3 linked regions of the Chroococcidiopsis sp. TS-821 genome follow. The protein of the gene in region 3 interacts with the protein of the main gene of each other region in a pairwise test. Links are inferred from orthologs where the notes say so. Each region holds a gene or a part of one and is shown on either strand. Other genes may lie near its edges.

Region 1 (2,952 bases), on a different replicon or contig from region 3:
TCGCTACTCAAGCAAACTTGGCTAGCAGTCGATCTGGCGACACGACCAACAACGCTTGTCGTTATTAAACTACTAACTTTCACAAAAGCTACACACTGGGAAGAGTTAAAACTCTTTGAACGTCAAGCCCAGGTACTTCAGCAGTTGAATCATCCGCAAATTCCAAGATATCGAGATGAGTTTTGGTTGGAACCGCAAGCATCTGCTTATGTTCTCGTTCAAGAGTACATTCCTGGTAGATCAGTCGCACATTTACTGCAACAACGTTGGAGTGAAGCACAAATCCGCCAACTTGCAACACAGGTATTAGATATTTTGGCATACCTCCACGAGTTACATCCGCCAGTCATTCATCGCGATATCAAACCGAGTAATTTAATTTGGGGTGATGACAATAAAGTTTATTTAGTTGATTTTGGTGGAGTTCAAGATCAAACTGTATCGCCAGGCGCAACTTTCACAATTATTGGAACTTATGGTTATACACCACTAGAACAATTTGGCGGTAAAGCCATTCCTGCGTCGGATTTGTATGCTTTGGGTGCAACTTTAATTCATTTACTTACTGGGATAACGCCCGCAGAATTGCCGCAACATAACTTACAACTGCAATTTGCAGAATTGGTAAATTGTAGTCCTAGTTTGGTGAGTTGGTTGCAGAAAATGACTGAACCTGCACTAGAAAAACGATTTGGTTGTGCGCGTCAAGCGCTAGCTGCTTTAGAATCAGACATTGTGCTTAATGCAACTACTTTAGTAAATAACTCTGGTCAGGGTGGTTTATTTAATGCATCGATAACTGTACCCGCAGAAATTCAAGGCTGGAACTGGGGCGCTTTTTTACTTGCACCATTTTGGTTAGTCGCGAATCGCGTGTGGATAGGGCTGTTGGCGTGGGTTCCGCTATTTGGATTTTGGATGGCGATCGCCCTTGGTGTTAAAGGTAATGAATGGGCGTGGAAAAGTCGCCGTTGGGAAAGTATTGAACACTTTCAAAAGTATCAAGAACGCTGGGCGATCGCCGGAATTACAACAGGAATTGCTGTTAACCTTGTCGTTTGGCACTTGGGAATCCTGTTTTTACTTTCAACTCTTTTCTAAAGTGGTAATAGGTAACAGGTAATTGGTGTTTGTTTAATGATGGACAACTTGAGTTTAGATTTTTAGTTCAGCTAATCCTAAATACTCGATACTTTCGGGGGTAATGTTGAAGCGACACGGTAGTACTTTTAAACCTAATGCGATCGCTGCGCGCAATAGTTGACCGTAAATTGGATCGGCGCTATCTCCAGGTGCAAACGCGGTACAATCACCGCGATTGATAAAGTACAACATCACTGCATCACTTGCTGGTATTAATGCGGTAAGTTCGCGTAAATGTTTTTGTCCGCGTGTTGTTTCTGTGTCAGGAAATAACGCGGTTCGCCAGTTTACCCAAGTGGTACTTTTGACTTCGATGTATGTTGTGCGATCGCCCGTCAACACAAAATCGACGCGACTTTTGGTGTCTATACCGTAGGGAACTTCAAAGCGAATTTGGTCGTAACTTCCCAATTGAGGAAACAAATTTTGTTCTAGGGCTAACTTGACAATCCGATTCGGTAAACTTGTATTCACACCTACCCAAGTAGGCTCATTGTCGTTGACGAGAATCATTTCCCAGGTGTACTTCAGCGATCGCTTTGGATTGTCGCTATAAGATACCTGTACAGTACTACCAGGTTGACTAATTCCTGTCATTGGTCCAGTATTTGGACAATGCGCTGTAACAACTTCACCAGATTCCAACTGAATATCAGCAAAAAACCGCTTGTAGCGTTTCAGCAACACACCAGGATACAACGTTGGATAGCGGTAAAGAATCATTAATTAAACAAGAGCCACGTTACTACTGTAATACCATTTCACTAAATGAAAACTACAAATCATTTCTCCTGAAGCTTCCTATTTGTATTAACTTTAAAGTGAAACGGTATAATAGCTAACGCGATTTGATTTACTCTCTTTTTTTCCTACCCTATGAAAAGGCTGCACCTGGGTGATTTAACTAATTCCTGAATTTCTATGCGATCGCCCGATCTGCTTGTGCATCTCTTGCTAAAACTGCCTTTGCTGCTTCGATATCATACGGAAACGGTGGTTTGTGCGGTTGGTAGTCTTTATCAGCTGCAGGATGATGACGCAATACTGCATTGACTAATACGCAAGGTTCAGGAGATAAATTTATTGCTCCGTGCAATACGCCTGGGGGTATTTTGACTACCGTAGGTTTGCGATCGCTCAAGGGTATGTATTGATAACGGCGATTCACTAACACCACTAATACAAAACTTCCTTTGACTACCAATAGTTGGTCAGTTTGTGTTTTATGAACAAAAAGATCGTCAATTGTATTTGGTGGAATCTGTACCAGCATTGTTTCGTGACTTGACTGAGGGGTATAAAATTCAGTCATACCCCCTTTTACTGCTGATAGCAGACGAATTTCGACACCCCTGACCGAACTCATACCAGCACCCATCGATTTCAAAACTTCCTTTCAAGTTTATGCCACTTTTTTATAAACAGTTGTTACAAATGAACAAAAGTGACCAAAGTATGGTATGGAGTGAGATGTCAGAGCACAGGGTTCAAAGAGCAGACTTCTTAATATAACCCTCCTCTATGAACCATAGGTATCTTGCGCAGTAATTACGAACTACGAATTACAAATTACTTGATATAGTCCTCCTCTAGAACCAAAAGTGACTTGCGACTGCGGCGATTTTATTCGCTAAGCTTTGTCAATTGGGGTTTAAATTTTCTATTACCCTGACCTCCGACCTCTGCTCCTAATTAACTGTCACCGTTAAACTACCAGGCTCGCCGAAGTTACCGTTGAGAATTACACCGCGTTTGTTTGCATAGAGGTGACGCAAGATTTTATAAATAGTCTCAACTTGGTCAGTTGCT
Region 2 (2,814 bases), on a different replicon or contig from region 3:
CTCGCGGTTTGAGGGGGAAATCATCTTCATCTTCCGCACTTGACGGTCAATAATCTGCGGCGGTAGATCGAATTCACTCACCATACACAGCGGAATTGCTCCGCCACATGGTTTGGCGTTGTCTAGCTTGCGTTCAAACAAATATGTTTCAATTCCAGCTTTTGCCAAGGTTTCGGCGGCTGAAGAACCAGCTGGACCTGAGCCTACAACAGCAACCCGTAGTGTCAAAGGTCTTCTCCCAATCTTCATGAGCTAGAAAAGCATCGTATCACGGACTTTTGGCTTGCTCAGCGACTTTTTGTGAAGATGTGACTGAAATGCAACAGACCTTAATATTTTGATACTTAAGATGAGTTCGGTAAAAATAAACATAACTTAAGGGCTGGTAATTGGTAACTGGTAATTGGTCAACCAGATATTTATTGCCGATTACTTGTTACACAACATTTGTTGTGTCTGATATTTAATTATGCCCACCTATCTTATATACAGGGGTCGGGGACGTGAAACACCTATATCTTCTCCTCAAATCGGCAATCTCTGGTTTTATAAAAATCTGTATTTTATGTAACAAAAATATTGATCGACATGAAATCTTTACATTAAAACTAAGATCTTGTAAAGATACAAAACGCAACAAGTAAAGCTTTATATGATATAAAACTACAGTAACCCCATCAAAAAACCGGAGATTAGCTCTCAGTTCAAAAGCTGAATCTAGCTTTATAGACATTCAGTAGAAACTTTCCAGCTTAGTGCATCATCACCATATATTTCCTCCAGAGGTTGCTCACCGTGGGTATTGTAGTTGAAAACGTATCAAAGCAGTTTGGCAGTTTTCGGGCTGTTGACGATGTCAGCCTAGAAATCAAATCGGGTTCGTTAGTAGCGTTACTCGGACCATCAGGTTCGGGTAAGTCTACGTTATTGCGATTGATTGCTGGTTTAGAACTACCCGATAGCGGCAAAATTTGGCTGACAGGTAAAGATGCGACCTATCAAAGCGTGCAAGAACGCAATATTGGATTTGTGTTTCAGCACTATGCACTCTTTAAGCACATGAGCGTGCGACAAAACATTGCTTTTGCTTTAGAAATTCGCAAAACACCGAAAGCAAAAATTAAAGCCCGAGTAGACGAATTACTTGAACTGGTGCAACTAAGTGCTTTAGGAAATCGCTATCCCTCACAACTATCGGGTGGTCAAAGACAACGCGTTGCTTTAGCACGGGCGCTAGCAGTGCAGCCGCAAGTACTTCTCCTCGACGAACCATTTGGCGCCCTCGACGCCAAAGTCCGCAAAGATTTACGCGCTTGGTTGCGCAAATTGCATGATGAAGTTCACGTAACCACCGTATTCGTGACGCACGACCAAGAAGAAGCGATGGAAGTTTCGGATGAAATCGTGGTGATGAATAAAGGTCGCGTCGAGCAAATCGGTACGCCAGCAGAAATTTACGATCATCCGGCGACGGCGTTTGTCATGAGCTTTATTGGACCAGTGAATGTGCTACCAAGTACATCGCATATTTTTCAAGGTAACGGGTTTGAATCTACACATCCAGAAATGTTCTTGCGTCCGCAAGACGTGATTGTACAACGCGAGCAAAATGGTACAACGGTATCCGCACGGGTCAGTCGGATTATTCACCTAGGTTGGGAAATTCAAGCCGAATTGACATTAGATGACGGACAGGTAGTTACAGCACACTTAAGTCGCGATCGCTTTGATGAATTACAACTGCAACCGCAAGAAAAAGTTTACGTAAAACCCAAAGATGCCAAATCATTTCCGCTATACTATTCAATTTAGTTACTAGCCGTTAGCTTATCCGCAGGGGGAACCAAGTTACAGCTTGCGACTCATAGCTAATGGTTGCTCTAGGATAGTCAAACGTTATGAATTGGTTGGTATCTCGCAAGCGCTTGTGGTCGCTAGGAAAATTTATCGGGCTATCGCTGTTGTGCTGCTTTTTGGTTATTAGTTGTAACAACCCGCAGCCAGGAACAAATTCTTCAACAGTCAATACAACCGCTGGAAATAGCGCCCGCTTAGTTGTTGGTACAACACTCAGACCGCGTACGCTCGACCCCGCCGATAATTATGAACTAGCAGGTTCTAATGTTATGACGAGTTTGAGCGATCGCCTGTACACGTACGAGATTGGTACAGGTGAATTAGTGCCTCAACTCGCAACTGCTTTACCGCAAGTGAGTGCAGATGGATTAACCTATACAATTCCTGTACGTCAAGGCGTCGTATTCCATGACGGTACTGCCTTTAATGCCGAAGCAATGGCATTTTCGCTCAATCGTTTTATTCAAAACGGCGGAAAACCAGCCTCTTTGTTATCGGATGTCGTCGATTCGGTACAAGCGTCAGGAGAATACGAACTCACAATTAGACTCAAAAATGCTTTTGCCCCGTTTCCTTCGTTACTCGCGTTTCCCGGATTGTGCGCGGTATCGCCGCAAGCTTACGAAATTGGTACAGGAAAATTTAAACCGCGCGAGTTTGTGGGAACAGGTCCTTATCGCTTAGTCCAGTTCACGCCGAATTTGATTCGGATGGATGTGTTCGATCGGTACTGGGGCGAAAAACCGGCAAATCAGGGTATCGACTTTCAGATTTTGTCGAGTTCGGCAAACTTATTTAATTCTTTCCGCACGGGTCAAGTCGATATCGCGTATCAAACCTTTGACCCAGAACAAGTGCAGAGTTTAAAACAGCAAGCGCAGTCTAACGGTTGGCAGGCACTAGAAGAAAAAAGTAATGTAGTTACACATTTAGGCTTAAATGCTAAGCAGCAACCAT
Region 3 (2,966 bases):
AAATTTCTTAAAACACACATTAACTGCAATCAATAACACTAATTCAATCATCTGCAACAAAGAACAAAATATTAAGAATTTTAAAAAATCGATTATATCTTGCCTAGAGTTAATCGAGTCGAGTTATTTCCAGAAAATTGTTTTAGCGCATCCTCTCGACGTGACGTATGCAAAACCTATAGACTTGTGGCGATCGCTTGACAACTTACGCACGATTCATCCAGGATGCTACATCTTTGCTATCAGTAACGGTAAAGGGCAAAACTTTATTGGTGCTAGCCCAGAACGTTTAATTAGTATCCACAACCAACAGTTAAGCACTGACGCCCTCGCAGGATCGGCACCGCGCGGTAAAACTTTAGCTGAAGATACCATACTAGCCAATAGCTTACTGACAAGCGCCAAAGAAAGACACGAACATCGCGTTGTCAGTGATTTTATTACCCAGTGCTTGGATCAATTGGAAATTACACCGCAAATCTTACCGCCGCGACTGCGGCAACTTACTAATATTCAGCACTTGTGGACGCCAATTCAAGCCCAACTGCCAACGCACGTTCACCCGCTAGAAATCGTTGCGGCGTTACATCCTACGCCAGCGGTAGCAGGTGTCTCGCGCGATGCGGCTTGCACGAAAATTCGAGATTATGAAACCTTTGAACGCGGCTTATACGCTGCGCCTATAGGGTGGTTAGATGCGCAAGGAAACAGCGAGTTTATTGTCGGCATTCGTTCAGCCATGCTCGATCGCGATCGCGCTAAACTTTATGCAGGCGCAGGTATCGTTGCTGGTTCTAATCCCGATCGCGAAGTTGCAGAAATTCAACTCAAACTTCAAGCATTGCTCAAAGCTTTAGTCTAGATCTTTGTGCGCAAACGGTTTGGCATTGTCACCGCTGTAAGTTGCAACAATGTGTCCATTCCCCACAAGTTGATATTTGTAAGTTACCAAACCTTCTAAGCCCACAGGTCCGCGTGGGGGCATTTTTTGCGTACTAATTCCGACCTCAGCACCAAAGCCGTAACGGAAACCATCGGCAAAGCGCGTCGAACAATTATGAAACACGCCAGCCGCGTTGACTTGCGAGAGGAAAGTCGCTGCTGCATCTGCATTCTCGGTGACGATCGCATCTGTATGTCCCGAACCATACTCATTAATATGCGCGATCGCCTCTATTAAAGAATCGACAACTTTAATCGATAAGATTAAATCGCTGTATTCCGTTGACCAATCAGCTTCCGTTGCCGGTGTAATATCGTCTAGAATTTCACGAGTTCTAGCATCGCCGCGTAACTCAACGTTGTACTGTTGCAAAGCTGGGGCGACAAGCGTTAAAAATGCAGGTGCGATCGCTTCATGGACTAACAAGGTTTCAATCGCGTTACACGCCGCTGGATACTGCGTTTTCGAGTCTACAGTAATTGCCACTGCTTGACTTAAATCTGCTGCGCGGTCAACATAAAGATGACAAATACCATCCGCATGACCTAACACCGGAATGCGCGTATTTTCCTGCACAAAGCGCACAAACGAATTAGAACCTCTAGGAATAATCAAATCAACGAATTGATCGAGTTGCAGTAATTCTAAAGTTGCTTCGCGGGTAGTGAGTAGCTGCACAGCATCAGGACTAATTGCAGTTTGCGATAATCCAAGATGAATCGCTTTCACAATTGCCTCACACGAGCGAAGGGCTTCTTTACCACCTTTGAGAATCACGCCATTGCCTGATTTTATCGCCAAAGCCGAAATTTGAATCGCTGCGTCAGGACGAGCTTCAAAAATCACTCCCAACACGCCCAAAGGGCAAGTGACGCGCTTGAGAATCAAACCCTCGTCAAGCTGACGGTGAATCTGCACTTCCCCTACCGGATCGGCAAGTTTCCCAACATCGCGAACTCCGGCGATCGCACTTTGCAACTTTGCCCGATCTAACTTCAACCGATGATACAAAGGTTTTGGAATTCCCTCTTGTGTAGCCGCCGCACAATCCGCCGCATTCGCCGCTAATATTTCATCCGCCGCCGATTCTAACGCTTGCGCGATCGCCTCAATCGCCTGATTCTTCTTTTCAGTAGATAAAACTGCCAATGTTTGCGCGCAGTCACGAGTTTTGCGGGCGATCGCAGTTAAAGGAAGGTCAATTTGAGTAGTCATAAAAACTCACACTAATGACTGCTCTACGATCCTATCAATCACTGCTCCAAATGGGAATTTTAGATTAATTGAAGGAAGGCGGAAGGAAACCACACTTAAAACGTGAGATGAGAGTAAGGATACCTTGTATTTGTGGCTTGTGCATCGCCAGCTAAATTTTTTTTACTTGAGAGGGTTTTACTTCCTACCTCTTACTTGCGACCTTTTGCCTCTACATTCTCTGTACCTTAATCTCTTGTTAAATGTCTTAATTTACACAATCTTCATCAAAATTCCCCGAATTCATTCTATATAACGTTGAAGTTGTGGGTATATATAAAGACAAGAACGTATAGAGGCGAATTTATGTCTCTTCAATTTGAATTATTACAAACTGCTATAGAAGCCTATCAACAACAACGTTACCGCGAAGCAGTAGAAATACTAGAAAACTATTGCAACAGCAGTATCGACCATAACAGTAAATACTATCTACAAGCACAATTTTGGTTAGTCAAAGCGTACCAAAAAACACACCAAAGCCAACAAGCGATCGCGCTAGCAAAACAACTCTCTACCCACCCCAACCCAGAAGCCCAAAAATGGGCAAAACTTGCGCTTGAGTCTTTAAACAATGTCAAACACAGCAAACCCAAACGTGCTGCCCAAGCAGGTATTAAACTTGCTGTAGCAGGTGTTGCTAGTAATTTAACGCTAGCATCCGGCGTAACGATAACTTTGCTTTTAGGAATGGTGTTTGTCTTATTTTTAGCACTGACATTCATCCTGAGTAGCGAAGATCCGGTGAATGGATTAAATATTGCGATTA

Evidence for each region. The genes of interacting proteins can lie anywhere in the genome.
Region 1: the proteins of B1A85_RS08960 (region 3) and sfsA interact in binary tests that used the Escherichia coli proteins (3 or more experiments, as listed by UniProt). The link is inferred for Chroococcidiopsis sp. TS-821 from one-to-one orthologs.
Region 2: the proteins of B1A85_RS08960 (region 3) and B1A85_RS04155 interact in binary tests that used the Escherichia coli proteins (3 or more experiments, as listed by UniProt). The link is inferred for Chroococcidiopsis sp. TS-821 from one-to-one orthologs.

The regions. Positions count from the first base shown.
Region 1 is NZ_MVDI01000009.1:122,212-125,163, forward strand. The notes cover bases 12-2,938. They hold sfsA (DNA/RNA nuclease SfsA), read right to left. Parts: upstream 1,867-2,938; coding sequence 1,156-1,866; downstream 12-1,155. Other genes in these bases: B1A85_RS19105 (serine/threonine-protein kinase), read left to right, coding at 12-1,101; B1A85_RS19115 (cupin), read right to left, coding at 2,063-2,509; B1A85_RS19120 (glucose-6-phosphate isomerase), read right to left, coding at 2,832-2,938. Outside these bases: more of B1A85_RS19105, read left to right, coding at 1-11; more of B1A85_RS19120, read right to left, coding at 2,939-2,952. UniProt on the Escherichia coli protein: Binds to DNA non-specifically. Could be a regulatory factor involved in maltose metabolism.
Region 2 is NZ_MVDI01000001.1:883,502-886,315, forward strand. Bases 15-2,803 are described here. They hold B1A85_RS04155 (sulfate/molybdate ABC transporter ATP-binding protein), read left to right. Parts: upstream 15-795; coding sequence 796-1,812; downstream 1,813-2,803. Other genes in these bases: chlP (geranylgeranyl reductase), read right to left, coding at 15-228; B1A85_RS04160 (ABC transporter substrate-binding protein), read left to right, coding at 1,899-2,803. Outside these bases: more of chlP, read right to left, coding at 1-14; more of B1A85_RS04160, read left to right, coding at 2,804-2,814. UniProt on the Escherichia coli protein: Part of the ABC transporter complex CysAWTP involved in sulfate/thiosulfate import. Responsible for energy coupling to the transport system.
Region 3 is NZ_MVDI01000002.1:304,858-307,823, forward strand. Bases 7-2,947 are described here. They hold B1A85_RS08960 (glutamate-5-semialdehyde dehydrogenase), read right to left. Parts: upstream 2,159-2,947; coding sequence 854-2,158; downstream 7-853. Other genes in these bases: B1A85_RS08955 (isochorismate synthase MenF), read left to right, coding at 7-862; B1A85_RS08965 (M48 family metalloprotease), read left to right, coding at 2,504-2,947. In the rest of the region: more of B1A85_RS08955, read left to right, coding at 1-6; more of B1A85_RS08965, read left to right, coding at 2,948-2,966. UniProt on the Escherichia coli protein: Catalyzes the NADPH-dependent reduction of L-glutamate 5-phosphate into L-glutamate 5-semialdehyde and phosphate. The product spontaneously undergoes cyclization to form 1-pyrroline-5-carboxylate.